One region of the Psychrobacillus sp. FSL K6-1464 genome, then DNA from elsewhere that is predicted to be linked to it. Evidence: riboswitches for the same ligand, from Rfam matches in the RefSeq annotation. Region 1 holds a riboswitch; each other region holds the start of a gene.
The links. Region 1 has a riboswitch for S-adenosylmethionine ahead of MKX39_RS02530 (methionine biosynthesis PLP-dependent protein). Riboswitches for the same ligand answer to the same signal wherever they lie in the genome.
Positions count from the first base shown of each region.

Region 2: linked by a shared signal. The riboswitch ahead of metK (methionine adenosyltransferase) and the one ahead of MKX39_RS02530 (methionine biosynthesis PLP-dependent protein) in region 1 are both predicted to bind S-adenosylmethionine.
Region 3: linked by a shared signal. The riboswitch ahead of MKX39_RS18880 (cyclase family protein) and the one ahead of MKX39_RS02530 (methionine biosynthesis PLP-dependent protein) in region 1 are both predicted to bind S-adenosylmethionine.

Region 1 covers NZ_JBBOOP010000001.1:507,737-514,263, forward strand. Annotated here, with positions in the region: gene MKX39_RS02510 (acyl-CoA dehydrogenase family protein) at 1-1,134, shown strand, start outside; gene MKX39_RS02515 (hypothetical protein) at 1,222-1,527, opposite strand; gene MKX39_RS02520 (5-methyltetrahydropteroyltriglutamate--homocysteine S-methyltransferase) at 1,790-2,896, opposite strand; gene metC (cystathionine beta-lyase) at 2,898-4,085, opposite strand; gene MKX39_RS02530 (methionine biosynthesis PLP-dependent protein) at 4,082-5,200, opposite strand; SAM riboswitch class I at 5,285-5,392, opposite strand; gene MKX39_RS02535 (hypothetical protein) at 5,476-5,676, opposite strand; gene MKX39_RS02540 (TetR/AcrR family transcriptional regulator) at 5,883-6,443, shown strand.
Region 2 covers NZ_JBBOOP010000001.1:2,534,633-2,541,159, forward strand. Annotated here, with positions in the region: gene MKX39_RS12760 (GntR family transcriptional regulator) at 1-266, opposite strand, end outside; gene MKX39_RS12765 (hypothetical protein) at 263-1,030, opposite strand; gene MKX39_RS12770 (ArsR/SmtB family transcription factor) at 1,211-1,543, opposite strand; gene MKX39_RS12775 (SRPBCC family protein) at 1,543-1,965, opposite strand; gene MKX39_RS12780 (alpha/beta hydrolase) at 2,092-2,883, opposite strand; gene MKX39_RS12785 (gamma carbonic anhydrase) at 2,992-3,504, shown strand; gene metK (methionine adenosyltransferase) at 3,665-4,861, opposite strand; SAM riboswitch class I at 5,111-5,227, opposite strand; gene pckA (phosphoenolpyruvate carboxykinase (ATP)) at 5,420-6,527, shown strand, end outside.
Region 3 covers NZ_JBBOOP010000001.1:3,653,629-3,660,155, reverse strand. Annotated here, with positions in the region: gene pduL (phosphate propanoyltransferase) at 1-300, shown strand, start outside; gene MKX39_RS18905 (EutN/CcmL family microcompartment protein) at 312-614, shown strand; gene MKX39_RS18900 (BMC domain-containing protein) at 589-951, shown strand; gene mdh (malate dehydrogenase) at 974-1,915, shown strand; gene MKX39_RS18890 (hypothetical protein) at 1,999-2,805, shown strand; gene corA (magnesium/cobalt transporter CorA) at 3,407-4,369, opposite strand; SAM riboswitch class I at 4,572-4,674, shown strand; gene MKX39_RS18880 (cyclase family protein) at 4,769-5,506, shown strand; partial or broken gene MKX39_RS18875 (5-methyltetrahydropteroyltriglutamate--homocysteine S-methyltransferase) at 5,638-5,775, shown strand; gene MKX39_RS18870 (BCCT family transporter) at 5,943-6,527, opposite strand, start outside.

The DNA of each region.
Region 1 (6,527 bases):
TTTGAGACGGAAGAGCATGTGATATTCCGTAAATCTTTACAAAATTTCCTACAGAAAGAAGCTGTCCCCCATTATGATTCATGGGAAAAGGACAGATTAATTCCAAAGCAATTTTGGAGAAAATTAGGCGAGATGGGATATTTATGCCCACAAGTAGAGGAAGAGTATGGTGGGCTAGGTTTAGACTTTAGTTTTGGAGTAATTATTTCGGAGGAATTAGAAAGGGTTGGTTCAAGTCTAGTAGGGGTCGGATTGCATAATGATATTGTTGTGCCTTATATAGAGTCCTTTGGTTCACAGGAGCAAAAAGAACGCTGGCTTCCAGGCTGTATAAATGCCGACTTTATCACTGCAATTGCGATGACCGAGCCAGGAGCTGGTTCAGACTTGGCTAATATTCAAACTACAGCAATCCGCGATGGAGACCATTATGTTTTAAATGGACAAAAGACATTCATCACTAATGGTATTAATGGCAACCTATTTTTAGTAGTAGTGAAGACGAATCCAAAAGCAGAACCGAAGCATCAGGGTATAAGTTTAGTGGTTGTAGAAGAGGGGGCTCCTGGGTTTTCCAAAGGGCGCAAGTTAGACAAGGTTGGTTTACATGCACAGGATACATCCGAATTGTACTTTGAGGACTGTCGTATTCCAGTTTGTAATTTAATCGGATTAGAAGGAAAAGGCTTTGGTTACTTGATGGAGAAACTACAGCAGGAAAGATTAGTGGTAGCTATCTCTGCTCAAATTGCATCAGAGGACATGTTAGAAATGACAATGGACTATGTGAAGTCTCGTAAAGCTTTTGGAAAACCAATTGCGTCCTTCCAAAACACACAGTTCAAAATAGTAGAAATGGCTACCAAAATAGAACTTGGCAAATCGTTTTTGGAATCACTAATAGAGGATCATATTGCAGGGGAAGATGTAGTTACTAAAGTATCGATGGCGAAGTATTGGCTAACCGAAACTGCCAGAGAAATTTCAATTGAATGTATGCAACTACATGGTGGGTACGGCTATATGGAAGAATACAAAATTGCACGAAGATATCGAGACATTCCAGTTGCATCTATTTACGCTGGAACAAATGAAATAATGAAGGTAATTATCTCAAAAAACTTAGGTTTATAGTTTAAAATAGTTAAAGCTCAGCACATGAATTAATTTTCATTGTGCCGAGCTTTATTAAGTTTTTTCTTCAATTAATTTAGTTATTAATTAGTTTCCAGCATGTCTCCATTGTGTAGGAGTATCTGCCTTAGGGCAATTTGGAAAAGTAGAACCCTCTGCTAGGTCTAACTCATCACCATCTTCATCTATATATCGGCCTGCTTCTGTTACTGGTTCACCTGAATTATGGTGATGACCTTCAGCATGCTTCCAATAAGTAACTACTTCTGATTCCGGACAAGAAGGGAATTTATCACCCTTATTTAATCTTATAGTAGTTCCGGCTTCGCATGTATAGGCACCGGTTTCTTCTACTACTTCATCTGTTGCATGCTCATACTGTTGACTACCCATGTTAAATTCCTCCTTCATGTTTATAACCTCTGCTCTATATTTACCCATTGCAACCTACCTAAAACATGGCAGGTAAAACTAAATAAGTTTAATACTATCAATTCGGGGAGGTAACATCTAAGTAAAGCTACTTCTCTCCAACAAAATCTAATAAATATCGTTTAGTAGTACAAGCAAAGCAGATAGAAGTATGAGAAAGCGAGAAATTTATAAAGGTGTGCATCCATACTATCTGGATGCACACCTTTAATTTAAAAACTCATTACTTCCATACATCCTGAGAAATTTGAATCACATGATGAATTTTAGACCATTGCTCTTTCTCCGTTAAAAGGTTTCCTTCTTCGGTTGAAGAAAACCCGCATTGAGGACTCAAGCAAAGTTGTTCTAGAGGAACATATTTAGTGGCTTCAGTAATTCTATTTTTGACAAGTTCTGTATCCTCTAAAGCTCCATGTTTGGATGTGATTAATCCTAATACAATTGATAAGTCTGAACGAGTAACGTGACGAAGTGGTTCAAATCCACCTGAGCGTTCATCGTCAAACTCTAGAAATAGACCGTCTACATCTAGTTTTGCAAAAATAGTTTCCGAAACTAACTCATAACTACCGCTTGTAATATATGTGGACTTGAAGTTTCCTCGACAAATATGCATAGTAATTAACAGATCATGGGGACGTTTTGCAATAGATTCATTGATGGCACGTGCCGATAAAGCTAACGCCTCATCTAATTCCATCCCTTTTTCTTTTAAAGAAGCAATGCCTTCCTCAGAAAAAGTAGTTGCCCAAGAAGTATCATCAATTTGAAGGTAACGACAGCCCTCGTCGTATAACGCTTGAATCAAATCTTGATAAGCAACAACTAAATCTGCAAACAATTCTTCTTGGCTCGCATAAACTCCCTCTTCAATAGTAGCACGGTACAATAACATATTAGGGCTAGGTATAGTAAATTTAGCTACAGCTTCACCAACTATTCCTTGAAGAAACTTAAAGTGTTCAATCATATAGTGCGTGCTAAACCGGATCTTTTCGGTTACTTTAATACCATGTGCTCTTGTTTGTACACCTTTAAACGTTAATCCTTTGTCTGTTTCATAAAACTCTACCCCGTCAAATCCACTAAGAAAATCGAAATGCCACCATTTACGTCTAAATTCTCCGTCCGAAATAGACTGGAGTCCTATATCTTTTTGTTTGGTGACTAGTTTTGTAATTTCTTCATCTTCTATTTGTTTTAAGTGATCTGCAGTTATTTCATTATTTTCGAATTGTAGACGAGCTTCTTTTAAGCGAGCTGGTCGTAAAAAACTTCCTACGTGATCTGCTTTGAATGGTGTATTTACAACTAGTGATTTTGACATTTTATATTCCTACTTTCTCCTGTTGTTTGGATGCTATTTCTAACGATTGTTCAAAGTCAGCTATTAAATCATCAACATTCTCTAATCCAACGGAAAAACGTAGAAGGCCATCTGTTATGCCCCGCTTTTCTCTTTCTGCTTTAGGCATTGCTGCATGAGACATTTGAGCAGGGTGGGAGAGGATGGATTCTACTCCGCCAAGACTAACTGCGAATACAGGAATCCTAATATTTTCTACGAATGACTTAGCAATGGATCTATTTGGTAAACGGAAGGAAAGAACTGCACCGGCACTACTCGACTGTCTGTTATGTGTATCAAATCCTGGATGAGTGGACAGTCCAGGAAAATATACTTTTTCCACTAAATCATGCCCACTTAAATAGTTGGCAATTTTTCTCGCAGACTCAGCAGATTTTTCAAATCGTACACTTAGTGTTTTTATCCCTTGTATGAGAGAAAATGAATCTTGTGCACCTAAAATAGCACCGAATGAGTTCTGGATAAATGCTAAACGATTACCTAAATCATCATCTTTTGTAACTGCAAGTCCTGCAATAACATCGCTATGTCCGGATAAAAATTTTGTGGCACTATGTAAAACGACATCTACTCCCAAGTCCAGTGGACGTTGGTATAATGGTGTCATAAATGTATTGTCTAAAAAGGTTAAACAGTCATGGGACTTTGCAAGCTCTACTACTGCATGAATATCAGTGATACCCAAGCAAGGGTTCGAGGGTGTCTCAATGTATATTAGTTTTGTATTGGGTTGTATTGCTCTTGTAATTGCATCGATGTCAGTAAAATCTGCAAAGCTGTGCTCAATCCCAAAACGAGGCAATACTTCGGTAACAAAGCGAAAGGTACCGCCGTATACATCTTCTGTAATAACGATATGATCGCCAGAAGACAAAAGCATAAAAGCAGAAGAAATAGCTGCAATTCCCGAAGCAAATGCAAGTCCTCTAGTTCCTCCCTCTAGTTCCGCAATGGTTTTTTCAAGTGCTTCTCTTGTAGGGTTTCCCGATCGACTATAGTCATAAGGGCCGAAATTATCAAAGTTTTCTTGATGAAAAGTGGAGGATAAATAAATAGGAACATTGACAGCTCCCGTTTTTATTTCTGAATTTCCACGAGTAGAGGCGACGACTAGACTAGTTTCCAATGACTCTTTGAAATCACTCATTTTAAAACCTCACTTTCTAAAGTATTAAATACTTGTTGTAAATCTGTTATTAAATCTTCGACCTCTTCAATTCCCACCGAAAAACGAAGGAGACTATTATCAACCCCTCGTGCAATTCGCTCCATCTCCGGTATATCCGCATGTGTTTGTGTAGCAGGATAAGTGATAAAGCTTTCCACACCGCCAAGACTCTCTGCAAATACAATTAATTTCAAATTCTCTAGGAAAGGGGCAACCCACTCGCTTTTATGTAAACGGAAGGACAACATCCCACCAACCCCGGGATATAATACATCTTTAACTGCAGGCTCTTGCTTTAAAAACTCTGTAATCCTTTTAGCGTTTAAATCATGTTGCTTCATACGTAGATGAAGCGTCTTTAATCCTCTTATGAGTAACCAAGAATCGAAAGGAGAAAGGACGGCTCCTGCTGCATTATGATTAGTTTGCAGCTGTTCACTAAGTTCCGCACCCTTCGAGACGACAAGTCCCGCAAGAACGTCATTATGTCCACCAATATATTTGGTACCACTATGAATGACAATATCAGCACCCATTTCAATAGGTCGCTGTAAGTAAGGAGTAAGGAATGTATTGTCTACGATTAAAAGTAGATTATGCTCTTTTGCAACCTCAGCAAATAGTTGGATATCAATTTCCAACATCAAGGGGTTTGTTGGGGTTTCAATAAATAAAGCTTTTGTATTTTTGGTTATCAATGCTGTTACTTCTTCAGCTGATTCAAACTTTGCATAAGTGGTACGAATATTATAAGAATCTGCATACTGGTTAAATAACCGGTAGGTTCCACCATATAAATCATCAGGCGCAATTAATTCATCCCCTGAGCGAAAAAGGGACAAAACCAATTGTATAGCGGCCATGCCAGAACTACAGGCAAAGCCAGCATCTCCATCTTCTAACTTTGCAATTCCATCTTCTAAAATAGCGCGAGTTGGGTTTTTAGTTCTTGTGTAGTCATATCCTGTTGACTGCCCGATCCCATTATGTTTGTAAGCTGTTGAAAGATAAATAGGGGGATTTACCGCACCAGTTTTCTCATCACTATGGTTGCCCAATTGAACTAACTGTGTATCGATACTGTTCTTTGACATTAGATGCTCATCCTTTACAATTAAAATAAAAAAAAGAGGATTCTCTAATAAGAAGAGAACCCTCAAGTAATATTGAAGTTTGTCTTCTTATCTTCAAGACGTCAAACGTCTATTTGGAATTAGCACCATACCTAAACGTGGCTGGTTGCTGAGACATCTACGGGCCAATCCCTCCGTCTCTCTGGATAAGAAAAATATATTAAATTATCACAATTTTGAATTTAAATAAGCTTAACACGTAGATGTGTTTTTAACAAGATGCATTTTGTTCAACATCATAACAAAAATGTCCATATTAAAACAATTACTCCGAGTATTAATGATATCCAACCTACTATTAACTTGTGAGAATAAGCTAAAGCTACTAGCCCCAAAAGAACTGCTCCAGCACCTAGCCAAAGCGGAGCATAAAAGAAACCTAGCACCCCTAAAACGATACCTAACAAACCAACCCATAATCCTGTAGAAGACTCCATCGTATCCACCTCCCATCTTGTATTGTAGGAACATAAGGCATAATGCTCCTCGTAATATTATATGAAGGTTTAGGAAAGGGAGATAAACAATCGAGGGTGTATTGGGTGCTTTGCTATTTATTTAAATAAACAAAATACTAGAATGTTGTTAAAAATTTGTTATACTAACAAACAGACCCGTCGGTATGTTAGGAGGAAATTCAGATATGGATACTAAATCACTCATAATTGAAACTGCTACAACACTGTTTCAACAAAAAGGCTATAAAACTGTAGGACTAACAGAAATACTAAAAGCATGTAACGTTACAAAAGGGGCCCTTTACCACCACTTTCCAAATGGCAAAGACGAACTCTTAATAACTTGTTTACATGCTTTAAAAGAAGATATTACAACAGATATTAAAGTGATTTTCAGTAAGCATCCTTCGACTGAAGATGCCATAGTTTCCATGATTGATAAATTAATTCGTAGTTTTGAAAAGGATGGGACCATCACTGGCTATACATTTAGCAGTATCGTTAGTGAGATGGCGACAATGAGTGAGCCTGTCCGAACCGCTTGTAGTGATTTGTATGAAAATATAGAGCAAATTTATTACATTAAACTATTAGCCGATGGTTTTTCGGTTGAAAAGGCTACTGCCATTTCATTATTATTGACTGCTTCAATTGAAGGAGCAATGATGCTGTGTTTAACTCAGCAATCAACTAATCCCTTAATAAAAATTTCAAAACTATTACCAACTTTATTAAAGAATTTCTGAAAAGGAAATCCAATATATAAAAAGGATCAGTAACTCTATAATATTGTAGGAATTGTCGGCTGTTTAATGAAACAGCTTTTAATA
Region 2 (6,527 bases), 2.0 Mb from region 1:
TTCATATCCTCTCGCAAATGCTGAATTCGCCCTTCCTCTGTTGTAATGAAGGTACCTTGACCGCGCTTAGTATCTGTTAGCCCCATCATCTCAAGCTCCTTATATACACGTTGTACAGTGTTGACATTAACACCAACCTCCAATGAGTATTCTCGAACAGATAGCATTTTGTCACCAGGCTGTAAATTTCCTTTTAAAATATCCCCACAGATTATATCTACGAGTTGGCTATAAATAGGTTTGTCACGAGTGAAATGCTGTGTCATCTCGTTACCACCTTCTCCAACCATTTACAAATGAACCAAAATAACAGAATAAAGATAATCCACATAAAAATTTCTTCTACTATATAAATTGAACCTATATCCAGGGTAAAATCACTTGTAGCAGACTCTGGTAAGTAAGTACCTAAAAATTTTAAAGATACTTCACCTTGCATTAATAACTTATCAATAGAAAGAAAACTAAGTACTTTTGGTAAAAAAATAACAACTAACAAGAAAACCACTAAAGACAGAATTACAGAAAATTTACCAATCCAGTATTTACCTTCTACATACAATGTCCAAAATAATAGCCAAATAATAGTTAAAATAATACCCGCTATTAGCAATACAACTAGCAATAAAATTTGAAGATAAAGCATCTGAGCAAAGCTACCAATTATCATATCGGACAAGAAATAGATGCCAGCTGTCGTAATGAATATATTTCCAATAAAATATATTCCTAGGCTAAACAAAATTTTCGCACCAATCAACGTGTGCATTGAATTTGGATTATGTAACCACGTATCTTTTTTTCCATTGTCCGTATTTAGCGAGTTATTAAACTGGACTAGGAGATTTACAATACTAAAACCAAGCATTATAAACAGCAATCCCATTCTAATTTCCTGTATGCTTGGAACAGATGCTAGATATTTCTCCAATAATATCGGAAGAATGAAAACAACACCCAAACTCATTACAGCTGAACCAAGTAGCCACGACTTGTACAGAGCCCATTCCTTTAATAATAATCCCTTCAATTTTTCATCTCCTTTATTAACAGTATATTAGTGTATTAGTTATATAGTACACTAATACTATATAATGGAATATTCTTATTTTCAAGTGTTTTAATTAAATTGTCAGAAAGAGCACAAAAAAGTTAGTTGCTTATATACAATGAAACCCCGTCATTATAATTGACGGGGTTGTTTTTTCTTTTATTTATCTTCGTTTTCATTTTCAACTAAGAACTTTAATTTAGAAAGTTTGTTATGCCAGAATTGTTCATAGTAGTCCAACCACTGCTTCACTTCCGTCAATGGCTCCAGCTTTAAATGATACACTTTTTCTCTGCCTAACTTTTGACCTGTGACTAGACCGGCTTCCGTTAGAACTTTTAGATGTTTAACAATTGCTGTTCTGCTCATATCATAATTAGAAGTAATTTCAGCAATGGATCTCTCTTTACTTGCTAATAGTCGAAGGACGTCTCTCCTCGTTGGATCAGCAATAGCTTGAAAAACATCTACTTTTTTGAGCAATTCACTCATTAAGATTCAACTACTTGTTTAAATTTATTTTGTACAATTCCATTCCAACCTTGCGCCATTGTATCACGAACATCAGCATTCGACTTTTTAGCTTTCGGTACAATAGAGTCTGCTTCCTTCCATCCACCATGAATCAATGTGAATTCAGTTTGAGAACCAATTTCTTTCAAAAGAAAAGTTATAATCCAACCATCTGTATCCCATTGAAAAGAAAGTTTATGTGGTTCGTCTATTTCAAGTACCTTACAAGGGGATGGCCCAAATGGTGATTGGATAGTAAATTCAAATCCAACTCGAGCTTGAAAATCATTGGACATAAACCAAGCTGAAATTCCTTCCGCAGTGGAGACATAGTTCCATACTTTTTGAATTGGTGCTTCTACTAAAACTGTTTGCGTTATATCAGGTAAATTATTTTTCACTTTTAAATTTCTCCTTTACTACATAAATGTGAAACCCTTAGGTGTCATATTATATATAACCAAAAGGTGTTATGTCAATTCGCACAAAAACTCCCCTCTACAATTTAGTAGAAGAGAGTTTTAGTTTTAAACAATATAGCCTATATCCGTTAACACATTATTAATAAATGACTGAGAGTAAGTAAAGATTTCTTCTCGTTCTGGTTCGTGATAGAGGTCCTGAAAACAATTTTTCCATTCTTTATATTGATATTCAGAAAGTTCCTGCCTCTTCAACCATCTTGCCACAGCATTTGTCTCCGTAATCTTATCTCGTTCACCAGTCATAACGAGAATTGGTTTATTTGGAATAGAGATTTCCGATTGATTTACTGTTTTTAGGAGTATTTGAAGCTCCTTGTACCATTCTGTTGAAATAAAGGTACTATAAGTAGGATCAGATACAAATTGTTGAATTACCTCATAATTTCTCGTTAACTCATTTAATTGAATATCATGATTGATTTTCTGCGGTATGGACAACTTGGCTAGTGTATTGGTCCATTTGGATGGGAGTTTTTGAAGTTGGAGCCATGGAGATGTCAATATTACTCCCGCATATTCAATATCTAGTTTTCGTAAAACTTTAATAAGTAAGGTTGCTCCAAGGCCATGCCCCATTAAAAATATAGGTAGGTCGTATGTAACTGCCACTTGCATCGCTTGTTTAATGTAGTTCTTATATAGTTCGAAGGATTCGTCATGAATATTTTTTGATTTTTTTAATTCTCCATGACCGGGCAAGTCACCCATAACGATATGATAGTTGGAGCTTCTCAACTTTTCGATTAACCAAGCATATCTTCTATGATGTTCATATGCACTATGAACAATAACTATTACGGCTTTAGGCTTTCCTTCTGTTTCCCATTTCCACATATAAACAAACCTCTTTTCTTCCTAGCATTTCCACGGTATATATTTTCATTCAAACTGTATGTCTGTTACCATTAATTATAATCTATTTTCAAAAGGAGCGTATGTTAAATGATTTATCCATATAAAGGGAAAACACCAATTATAGACGACTCTGCTTTTATAGCTGATTATGTCACAATAACAGGTGATGTGACAATCGGTCCAGAGACTACAATTTGGTTTAATACGGTAATTAGAGGGGATGTTGCTCCTACTATTATTGGAGGTAAAGTTAGTATACAAGATTTAAGTTGTCTGCATCAAAGTCCAAATAATCCACTCATCATAGAAGACGAAGTAACTATTGGACATCAAGTCACTTTACATAGTTGCACAATACGTAAAGGTGCACTAATAGGGATGGGATCCATTATTTTAGATGGAGCTGAAATTGGAGAGGGTGCATTCATCGGAGCAGGTAGTCTAGTACCTCCTGGCAAGAAGATACCTCCCAATTCTTTGGCACTAGGAAGCCCTGCAAAAGTCGTTCGTGAGCTAAACGATGAAGATAAGGCCGATGTCCAAAGAATTATCCGAGAATATGTAGAAAAAGGACAATACTATAAATCCCTTCAAAAATAACATTTGTTATTGATTATTTGTCTTGATTATCGATTAATAACTTTCAACGATCGATTTTATGACTCAATCGATCGATTATCAGCATCCATTGATCGATTCTTATTATATTCCCCATGAAAAAAGGCTTTCCCTTATAGGAAAGCCTTTTTTGTTCATACTATTATAATCCAGCCATTTGTTTTAATTGTGCAGCTTTATCTGTTTTTTCCCATGGCACATCAATGTCTGTACGACCAAAGTGACCATAAGCAGCAGTTTGTTTGTATATTGGACGGCGTAGATCTAGCATTTTAATAATTCCTGCTGGACGAAGGTCGAATAGTTCACGAATATATGAAACTAATTTCACTTCTTCTACTTTTCCAGTACCAAAAGTTTCTACAGCAATGGAAACAGGTTTAGCTACACCAATTGCATAAGCAAGTTGTACTTCACAACGATCAGCAAGACCAGCGGCAACAATATTTTTAGCAACATAGCGTGCAGCGTATGCAGCAGAACGGTCTACTTTTGTTGGATCTTTACCAGAGAATGCTCCCCCACCATGACGAGCGTATCCACCGTAAGTATCTACGATAATTTTACGTCCTGTTAAACCAGCATCTCCTTGTGGTCCACCAATTACAAAGCGTCCAGTTGGATTGATAAAGTATTTTGTATTTTCATCTATTAAATTTGTAGGAACAATCGGATTGATCACTACTTCTTTAATATCTTTTTGAATTTGTTCTAACGTAATTTCCGGATGGTGTTGAGTAGATATAACTATTGTATCGATATGAACCGGATTATTGTTCTCATCATACTCTACAGTTACTTGTGTTTTCCCATCTGGACGAAGATAATCTAAAGTTTCATCTTTACGGACTTGTGCCAATCGATGAGCTAGTTTATGCGCTAAACTAATTGGTAACGGCATAAGCTCTGGAGTTTCATTACAAGCATAACCAAACATTAAGCCTTGGTCTCCTGCTCCAATTGCATCTATATCAGAATCGCTCATAGATCCTTCTCTTGCTTCTAACGCTTGATCTACACCCTGCGCAATGTCAGGTGATTGTTCATCAATAGAAGTTAGCACAGCAGAAGTTTCTGAGTCAAAACCATACTTCGCACGTGTATAACCAATTTCTTTAATAGTAGAACGAACTACTTTTGGAATATCTACATAAGTAGATGTAGTAATTTCTCCAGCAACTAATACTAACCCTGTTGTTACACTCGTTTCACAAGCTACACGAGCATTTGGGTCTTCTGCTAGAATTGCATCTAGAATTGCATCAGAGATTTGATCACAAATTTTATCTGGATGTCCCTCTGTCACTGATTCTGACGTAAATAATCGACGTTGTGTCATAGATTGTTCCTCCTATATCCCGCGAGATTTCTCTCAAGAATTGATACGGTACTCATTCCCATGTCAAGCCATTCAAAATGTTTCATGCATTTTCTTCACATAATAGTACATGTAAGTTAAATGCATTGAAGTTAACTTGAAGCCGTTTCGGACTTGGCACACAAGGATAAAGGGCGATGTTCAATAAAAAAACCTCTCACTCACGTAAATATACATGAGGAAAGGTATTAGTATCATAAGCACCTTTCACTCTTATCAATCAAGGAATTTCACCTTGTCTCAGGTTTGGCACCTTTGTAATAATGAAAATACTACAGGTTGCCGGGTTTCATAGGGCCTGACCCCTCCACCAGCTCGGGATAAGAGTATCCGTTCAATTTATCATCATACGTAAGTATGTATAAGATGTCAACTATTTTTGTTTGTATTTTATACACAAAAGAAAAAATTAAAAGTGAATAGTATAGACTAATGAACCTAATGTGTTATACTAATTCACATATCTAGAAAACTTCCTCTTTTGAAGAGGAAATATAAAAAAAGGATGGTATATTCAAAATGAATTCAATCGAAACAGTGAGTGAACTGAAAGCATTGTTAGCAGGAAATAACGTTAGCAGCCAATTGTCAGTGCCACAACTTGTGGAAAAAGCTACAACAAGAGGAGAAGCAGTACTAACTTCTACTGGTGCAGTTAAAGCTGAAACAGGAAAATATACTGGCCGTTCTCCCCAAGATAAGTATATAGTAGATGAAGCTATTTCTAAAGACAAAATCGATTGGGGCTCAGTAAACCAACCAATTTCTTCTGACATTTTCGATGCATTATATAAAAAAATGATTAACTTCTTAAACAAACAAGATGAAATATTCGAGTTTAAAGGATATGCAGGAGCAGACAAAGAATCACGTTTAGGTATTCAAATTATTAACGAATACGCTTGGCATAACCTTTTCGCTCATCAGCTATTCATACGACCAACACAAGAAGAACTTGCTACTCATACGACTGATTTCACTATTCTATCTGCTCCTAACTTTAAAGCAGATCCAGCGGTAGACGGTACTCACTCAGAGACTTTTATCATCGTATCTATGGAAAAACGCACAGTGCTAATCGGTGGAACTGAGTATGCTGGCGAGATGAAGAAATCTATTTTCTCTATTATGAACTACTTACTACCAGAACAGGACATTTTACCAATGCACTGCTCTGCAAACGTTGGGGATGATGGAGACGTTACATTATTCTTCGGATTATCAGGAACAGGGAAAACTACCCTTTCAGCAGATGCTGGTCGCAAATTAATCGGAGACGATGAGCACGGTTGGTCGGATAACGGTGTGTTCAATATCGAAGGTGGCTGTTACGCAAAATGTATCGACCTAACTCGTGAAAATGAACCACAAATTTGGGACGCGATCTCATTCGGCACGGTCCTAGAAAACGTAGTAGTAGATGCAGAAACTCGCGTAGCTAACTATGCAGATAACTCATTAACCGAAAATACACGTGCTGCATACCCAATTCAATATATCGATAATATTGTAGACCCTTCTGTAGCAGGTCACCCAAATACAATTATTTTCTTAACCGCGGACGCTTTTGGCGTATTGCCTCCGATTAGTAAACTAACGAAAGAACAAGCAATGTACCATTTCTTAA
Region 3 (6,527 bases), 3.1 Mb from region 1:
TACCGTCTAGAAATGCATATTGATACGGATGAGGCTAATGCAGGTCTAATAACAAAAAAAGCATTTGGACATTTGGTGAAGTCTGATTCGGTAAATGTACCTAAAGCAGCCCCAGAAATAGATACAAGAAGCAAAGTAGATTCTTCTTTAATCTATCCAAAAAAATTACTCTCTAAAGATGATGTCAAAGAATTAAAAGTACAAGAAGTAGTAGTTGAAAAAGGAACCATTATAACTGCACTTGCTCGAGATACAGCAAGAGAGCTTGGTATATCCATATCATTTAGAAAACAGAAGTAGGTGATGATAGCATGCAACTAGGAAAAGTTATCGGAAATGTTTGGGCTACTCGTAAGGAAGAAGGTTTACAAGGGTTAAAGCTACTCATAATCCAGCCAGTAGATGTAAAGGGAAAACCCGTGAGAACTCAGTTTGTTGCAGCCGATAGAATAGGAGCTGGGATTGGAGATGACGTTCTTGTTACGAGTGGCGGGTCATCACGCTATATTATGCGAGAGAATCCTATTCCGATTGATGCTGTAATCATCGGTATTATCGACTCGACAGAAGTAGAAAGAGGTGAAAATAATGAGTCAAGCAATAGGGATGATTGAAACGATGGGGTTAGTTGGGTCCATCGAAGCTGCAGATGCCATGATTAAGTCTGCCAATGTTACATTGATTAAACAAGAAATGATAGACGGAGGTATTGTAACTGTGATTGTTCAGGGAGATGTGGGAGCAGTTCAAGCTGCAGTAGATGCTGGGCAAGAAGCAGCAAAAAGAGTGGGGCAATTATTAGGAGCTCATGTTATTCCACGCCCTGACCAAAGCGTATACGATATGATTGAACCACTAGATTACAATAAACACTTGGAATCAGAACAACCAATGAAAGCATTACGTACTAAAACAGTGAAATCTGAAGCACCTCCATCAATCGATTCATAAACATCGGAAAGGGTGAAAATACTTGGCTTTTCGAAGAAATAAAATTGCAGTAATAGGTGCTGGTTATACTGGAGCAACTGTTGCATTAATGGCTGCCCAAAAAGAGCTAGGAGATATAGTACTTGTAGATATTCCAGAGTTAGAAAACCCTGCTAAAGGAAAAGCCCTTGATATATTAGAAACCGGACCGGTACAGGGTTTTAATACGAAGATTATGGGAACTTCCAATTATGAACATATAAAAGATGCTGATATGGTCATTATTACAGCTGGAATTGCAAGAAAGCCTGGTATGAGTAGAGATGATCTTGTAAGTACAAATGCCAAAATCATGCGCGCTGTTTCGGAAAAAGTGAAGAAGTACGCACCAAATAGCTACGTTCTCATATTGAGTAACCCAGTAGATGCAATGACTTATGTATGTTATAAGACGACTGGATTTCCAAAAAATAGAGTGATTGGTCAATCCGGAGTTCTAGATACTGCACGCTTTAATACATTTGTTGCGGAGGAACTAAATATTTCGGTGGAAGATATATCAGGATTTGTACTAGGTGGTCATGGCGATGATATGGTTCCTCTTGTTCGTTATTCATATGCAGGAGGAATCCCTTTAGAAAAGATTATTTCCAAGGAAAGATTAGCTGCAATCGTTGAACGGACAAGGAAAGGTGGGGGCGAAATTGTTTCTCTTCTTGGCAACGGTAGCGCCTATTATGCACCAGCGGCTTCTCTTGTAGAGATGGCTGAAGCGATTATTCGCGATAAAAAACGAATATTACCTTCTATAGCCTATTTAGAAGGGGAATATGGTTATAATGATTTATATTTAGGTGTACCAACAGTAATTGGAGGAAACGGCATAGAAAGTATTATCGAACTTCCTTTAACTAGTGATGAGAAACTTGCTCTAGATAGATCAGTAGAATCAGTACAGTCTGTTTTAGAAATATGTAATTCCTAAAAGCTTCCCTGTAACACATAGGGAAAGCTTTTTTTTGGAACTATTTTGCTAATTCTTCGTAAAGGCTATTAGAGGTGAGAAACTTGAAACATATTTATGAAAAATCAGCTCAATATACAAAATTCGCATCAATAAGCTTAGTAGGAATATACATAGTTTTGCTTATAGTTTTCAAAGATGTTATGTGGCAAGACTTTGAAACTCATTTTGCTGTTGGCTTTACATTACTTGTTTTATATAGCTCTTCTTTTTTGTTTCAACATGCTGCAGAAAAATTGCCTGAAGAGAAAAAAGTGGATAGCAATTATTACTCAGCTAGTTTTCCGATTCAGGAACTTAATTTCCAACGAGACGTTTCGTTAATTCCACAGACCTATTTAGTCTCCAGTACAGGGGAGCGGTTATATAAAATAAGTCCTACCGAAGAACAGCCCTTTCGAAGGAAACTAACCACATTAAATATTTTCAAAATGGGAATGTTCTTTCCAATTACTTATCGAATAATAACGATGGATGAGAAGGTAGTGTCTACGTTTACCATTCACAATAAGCTTAAGTTTATGAAAATAAAGGTACTAGATCATAATCGTTTACACGCAACTACTATTGTTATGCCACTAATGACTTTAAAAAATAGAGCTATAATATTTGATGCAAATAACGAAAAACTACTTCAAATGGAAGCGAAAAGTGTATATGGAGACATTGACGTTCATGATTTAGGTGGTCAAAGATTAGCGACATATCGGTTTGGAATTTTCCCATATGCTACGCATCCTGCATTTGAAATACAAGCAATGAATGTCCATGTCTCTCTTGCGCATAATTTAACGCACACAGAAAAACTTACTTTTACTGCATTGTTTTACTATTGGACAGCCAATCAATAAAAACGAGCAAATTCATTTAGAATTTACTCGTTTTTTTAAAAGAAAATATATGTTCTATACTCATTATGTGCCCAGGAAGTATATAAAAATGTAACGTGAACAATGAGTTAGGGTGACTTAAAAGAATGAATAGTACTGCTGATTTCCGTTTCAGGTGGACGCTTTGCGCGGCCGTTGCCTCAGCCTCCTCGCTACGCTGCGGGTCTTCACATAACGCTTTTTCCGCTGGAGTCGCCACCTTCCACTGCAATCAAATGTGTAGTATTTAACTTTAAGATATTGCAGCCTTTCGCTTAGATGATATGAGTCGCCCAAGCTAATATAGTGATAAAATTGTCTGTTGAATTAAGGATACTACTCTGTAATACTTTTCTCAAAACATACTTACCTTGTTCTAAGAGTTGTAGAAGGGCGACGGGCAGATAAATGCCATAAGATTACTTAAAAAAAGCGATATTGGTTGTGACCAAATCACAACCAATATCACTAAAAATTCAATCGGTAATCATATAGCAAGACGTTTGTCCAAAGTCCCTCGAAAACGAAAAAAACAGTTTTGACCTTCAAGGGACGGGCGCTTTTATGCCCGGTTTCTCTTATATTAATCTTTAAACAAATTAAACCACCCTTTGTATTTGAACCAACTAAGCATAGAAAAAGCGATGAGGACCATAGCACCGAGTACTACGAAATAACTATATTTCCACTCAAGTTCAGGCATGTTTGCAAAGTTCATACCGTATACTCCAACAATGAACGTTAAGGGTATAAAAACAGTTGATACAATCGTTAAGATCATCATGATACGGTTCATCCTACTAGAGTTTATCGACATATGACTATCACGTATATCAGCTGTCAGCTCTCGATTAGATTCAATCATTTCCGTCAGTCGTATTAAATGGTCGTAAATATCGGCAAAGTAGGTGTGTTCTGTTTGCTGTAAATTCATTCGTTCTGAATTTAATATTCTATAAAGTAAATCTCGCATAGGAATAACTGTACGTCTTAAACGCAACAAATCTCCTCGTAGATCAAACACTGAATCCATAGAAAAATGGCGCATATCATAAGTAAGCTTGTCTTCTACAGCATTTAAATAGCCTTCAATTTTATAGACAATCGGAAAATAGGCATCTACTACTGTATCGATGATATTATAAGTTGCATGGATAGCACCTCTATCCCAGCCTTGTGAATTTTGTCTAATACGCTGCCGTGCTTGCTCCATTTCATGCATGGGATGGAAATGAAATGACACTACATAGTCTTGACCAACAAATATGTCTAACTCTTCCGCTTCTAATGTTTCCTCATTGAAAGAATGTAAAACAAAGAAGTTATAACCATCATAATAGTCCACTTTAGGACGCTGTAGCCTTTGTAAGCAATCCTCAATTGCCAGTGGATGAAAACGAAAGAAAGAACTAAGCAAAAGTTCTTCTTCTTTGGTTGGCTCGGCAATGTCAATCCAGTACCATTCAAACTTTCTCCGTTTTATATCTTCTATAGGAAAGTCATTTACTATTTCATGATCGGTCGTTATGCCAATCGTATGGATCATACATACCCCTCTTTTCATCACTATCTCTTTTCATATTATCTCATAGTCTTCATATTATTAATGTACCTAAAAAACAGAGGAAATGAAAAGAAAATTATGATGCTTCCACCATTAAAAATATTATATTCTAAATAAAAAGAAAATAATGGTTGACTTAGGTAATTTCTATTTGTATACTAGGTGTTAATCAAATAAAACAACTTTCTTATCAAGAGAGGTGGAGGGACTTGGCCCTATGATACCTCAGCAACAGGCAAAAATTTGTACTGTGCTAATTCCAGAAGCGTTATGCTTGAAGATAAGAAGAGACTAATTCACTGATGACGTGTAAACCTCTTCTTGTTTCTAAGAAGGGGTTTTATTTGATTTTAACTATAAAAAATAGGGGGAGAAATCAATATGTCATCGGAATTACTAAAAGCATTCAACACATTGAAGGAAAAGCAGTGGGTAGATTTAACACACACATTTGGAGCTAATTCACCACATTTCGCCGCTTTTAAAGCAACTGAAATCGATACATTGTTTAATCATGATGATGGATTCTTTGCACAAAGCTTTCAATTTGCAGGACAGTACGGCACACATATAGATGCACCTATACATTTTGTAAGAGATACGCGTTACTTAGAAGAACTCGAATTGAAAGAATTGGTATTACCATTAGTCGTCATTGATCAGTCAAAGGAAGCGGCTGAAGATAATGATTTTACTTTATCGGTGGATGACATTTTCACATTTGAAAAAGCCCACGGAAAAATCGAAGAAGGCTCATTTGTCGCTCTTAGAACCGATTGGAGTAAACGTTGGCCAGACGAAAAGGAGTTTAACAATAAGGATGCAGCGGGTAATAATCACGCGCCGGGTTGGGGATTAGAAGCTTTAAAATTTTTATTTCAAGAACGAAAGATTAAAGCTATAGGACACGAAACATTCGACACGGATTCAAGTGCGGATTATCTAAAAAACGGCGCATTACACGGAGAATATTATGTGCTTGAACAAGACACTTATCAAATAGAATTATTGACGAACTTAGATAAGCTCCCTGCAACAGGAGCCATTATTTTCAATATCGTCCCGAAGCCAGAAAAAGCCTCTGGATTCCCAGTTCGATCATTTGCAATCTTACCATAGAAGGAGCGAGATAAATGGACAGTTCAAACAGCTATTCAAGCACCATTTCGAGCGGACCATGTAGGAAGTTTGTTAAGACCAGAAAGTTTACTGGTGGCATTTAGACTTCTTCGAACAAGGAAGCAACTTAATATGTTCCGCTGGAGCAGTTGAGTATTAGTCCGCAATGCAGATTTGCTTCTACACATCATGGTAATAAGCTGACAGAAGAACAGCGGTATAAAAAGTTAAAATACATTGTTGATATTTCTAGAGAAGTTTGGAGTTAATCCGTGTAAGATCTCGACTACTTTCCATACTCATTTGTAGAATACTGTAGCTGAGTAAAAATATAACTTTCTTTTTCGGATCTCATTTGATAATGAGAAAGAAAGTAAAGGTTTAAACATAAATGAAATGCCAAGGGAATAAACCCTTGGCATTTCATTTATTTTCATTATTTTCTTTCTGCTTTTAAAGCCTTAAACAGTGAAATAATCATAAGTAACATTACGAATGAAAATGGTAAGGCGGCAATAATAATTGTATTTTGTAATGCCGCTAATCCATTAACGGATAACAAAATAATAGCGATTACGGATAATGTGATTCCCCAAGCGAGCTTCACTCTGTTCGGTGGAGTCAGTGACCCGTTGGTCGACTGCATACCAAGAACGAAAGTGGCAGAATCTGCCGAAGTAATGAAAAAGGAAGCAATTAATAACACAGCAAAAACAGAAATACCTGTAGAGAAAGGCATCATATGGAACATTTCAAAAATAGTCAATTCAGTAGATGCTTGTGCTAAATCAGCAATGCCTCTTTTCTGAAAGTCAATGGCTGTTGTACCAAAAGCTGAAAACCAAAATGTTCCCAGTAAAGTAGGTGCTACAAGAACACCTGTAACAAACTCACGTATTGTACGACCTTTAGATACTCGAGCAATGAACATACTAACGAATGGTGCCCATGAGATCCACCAAGCCCAATAGAAGATAGTCCAATTGTCTAGCCACTCTCGATTATGACCATTCAATGGGGA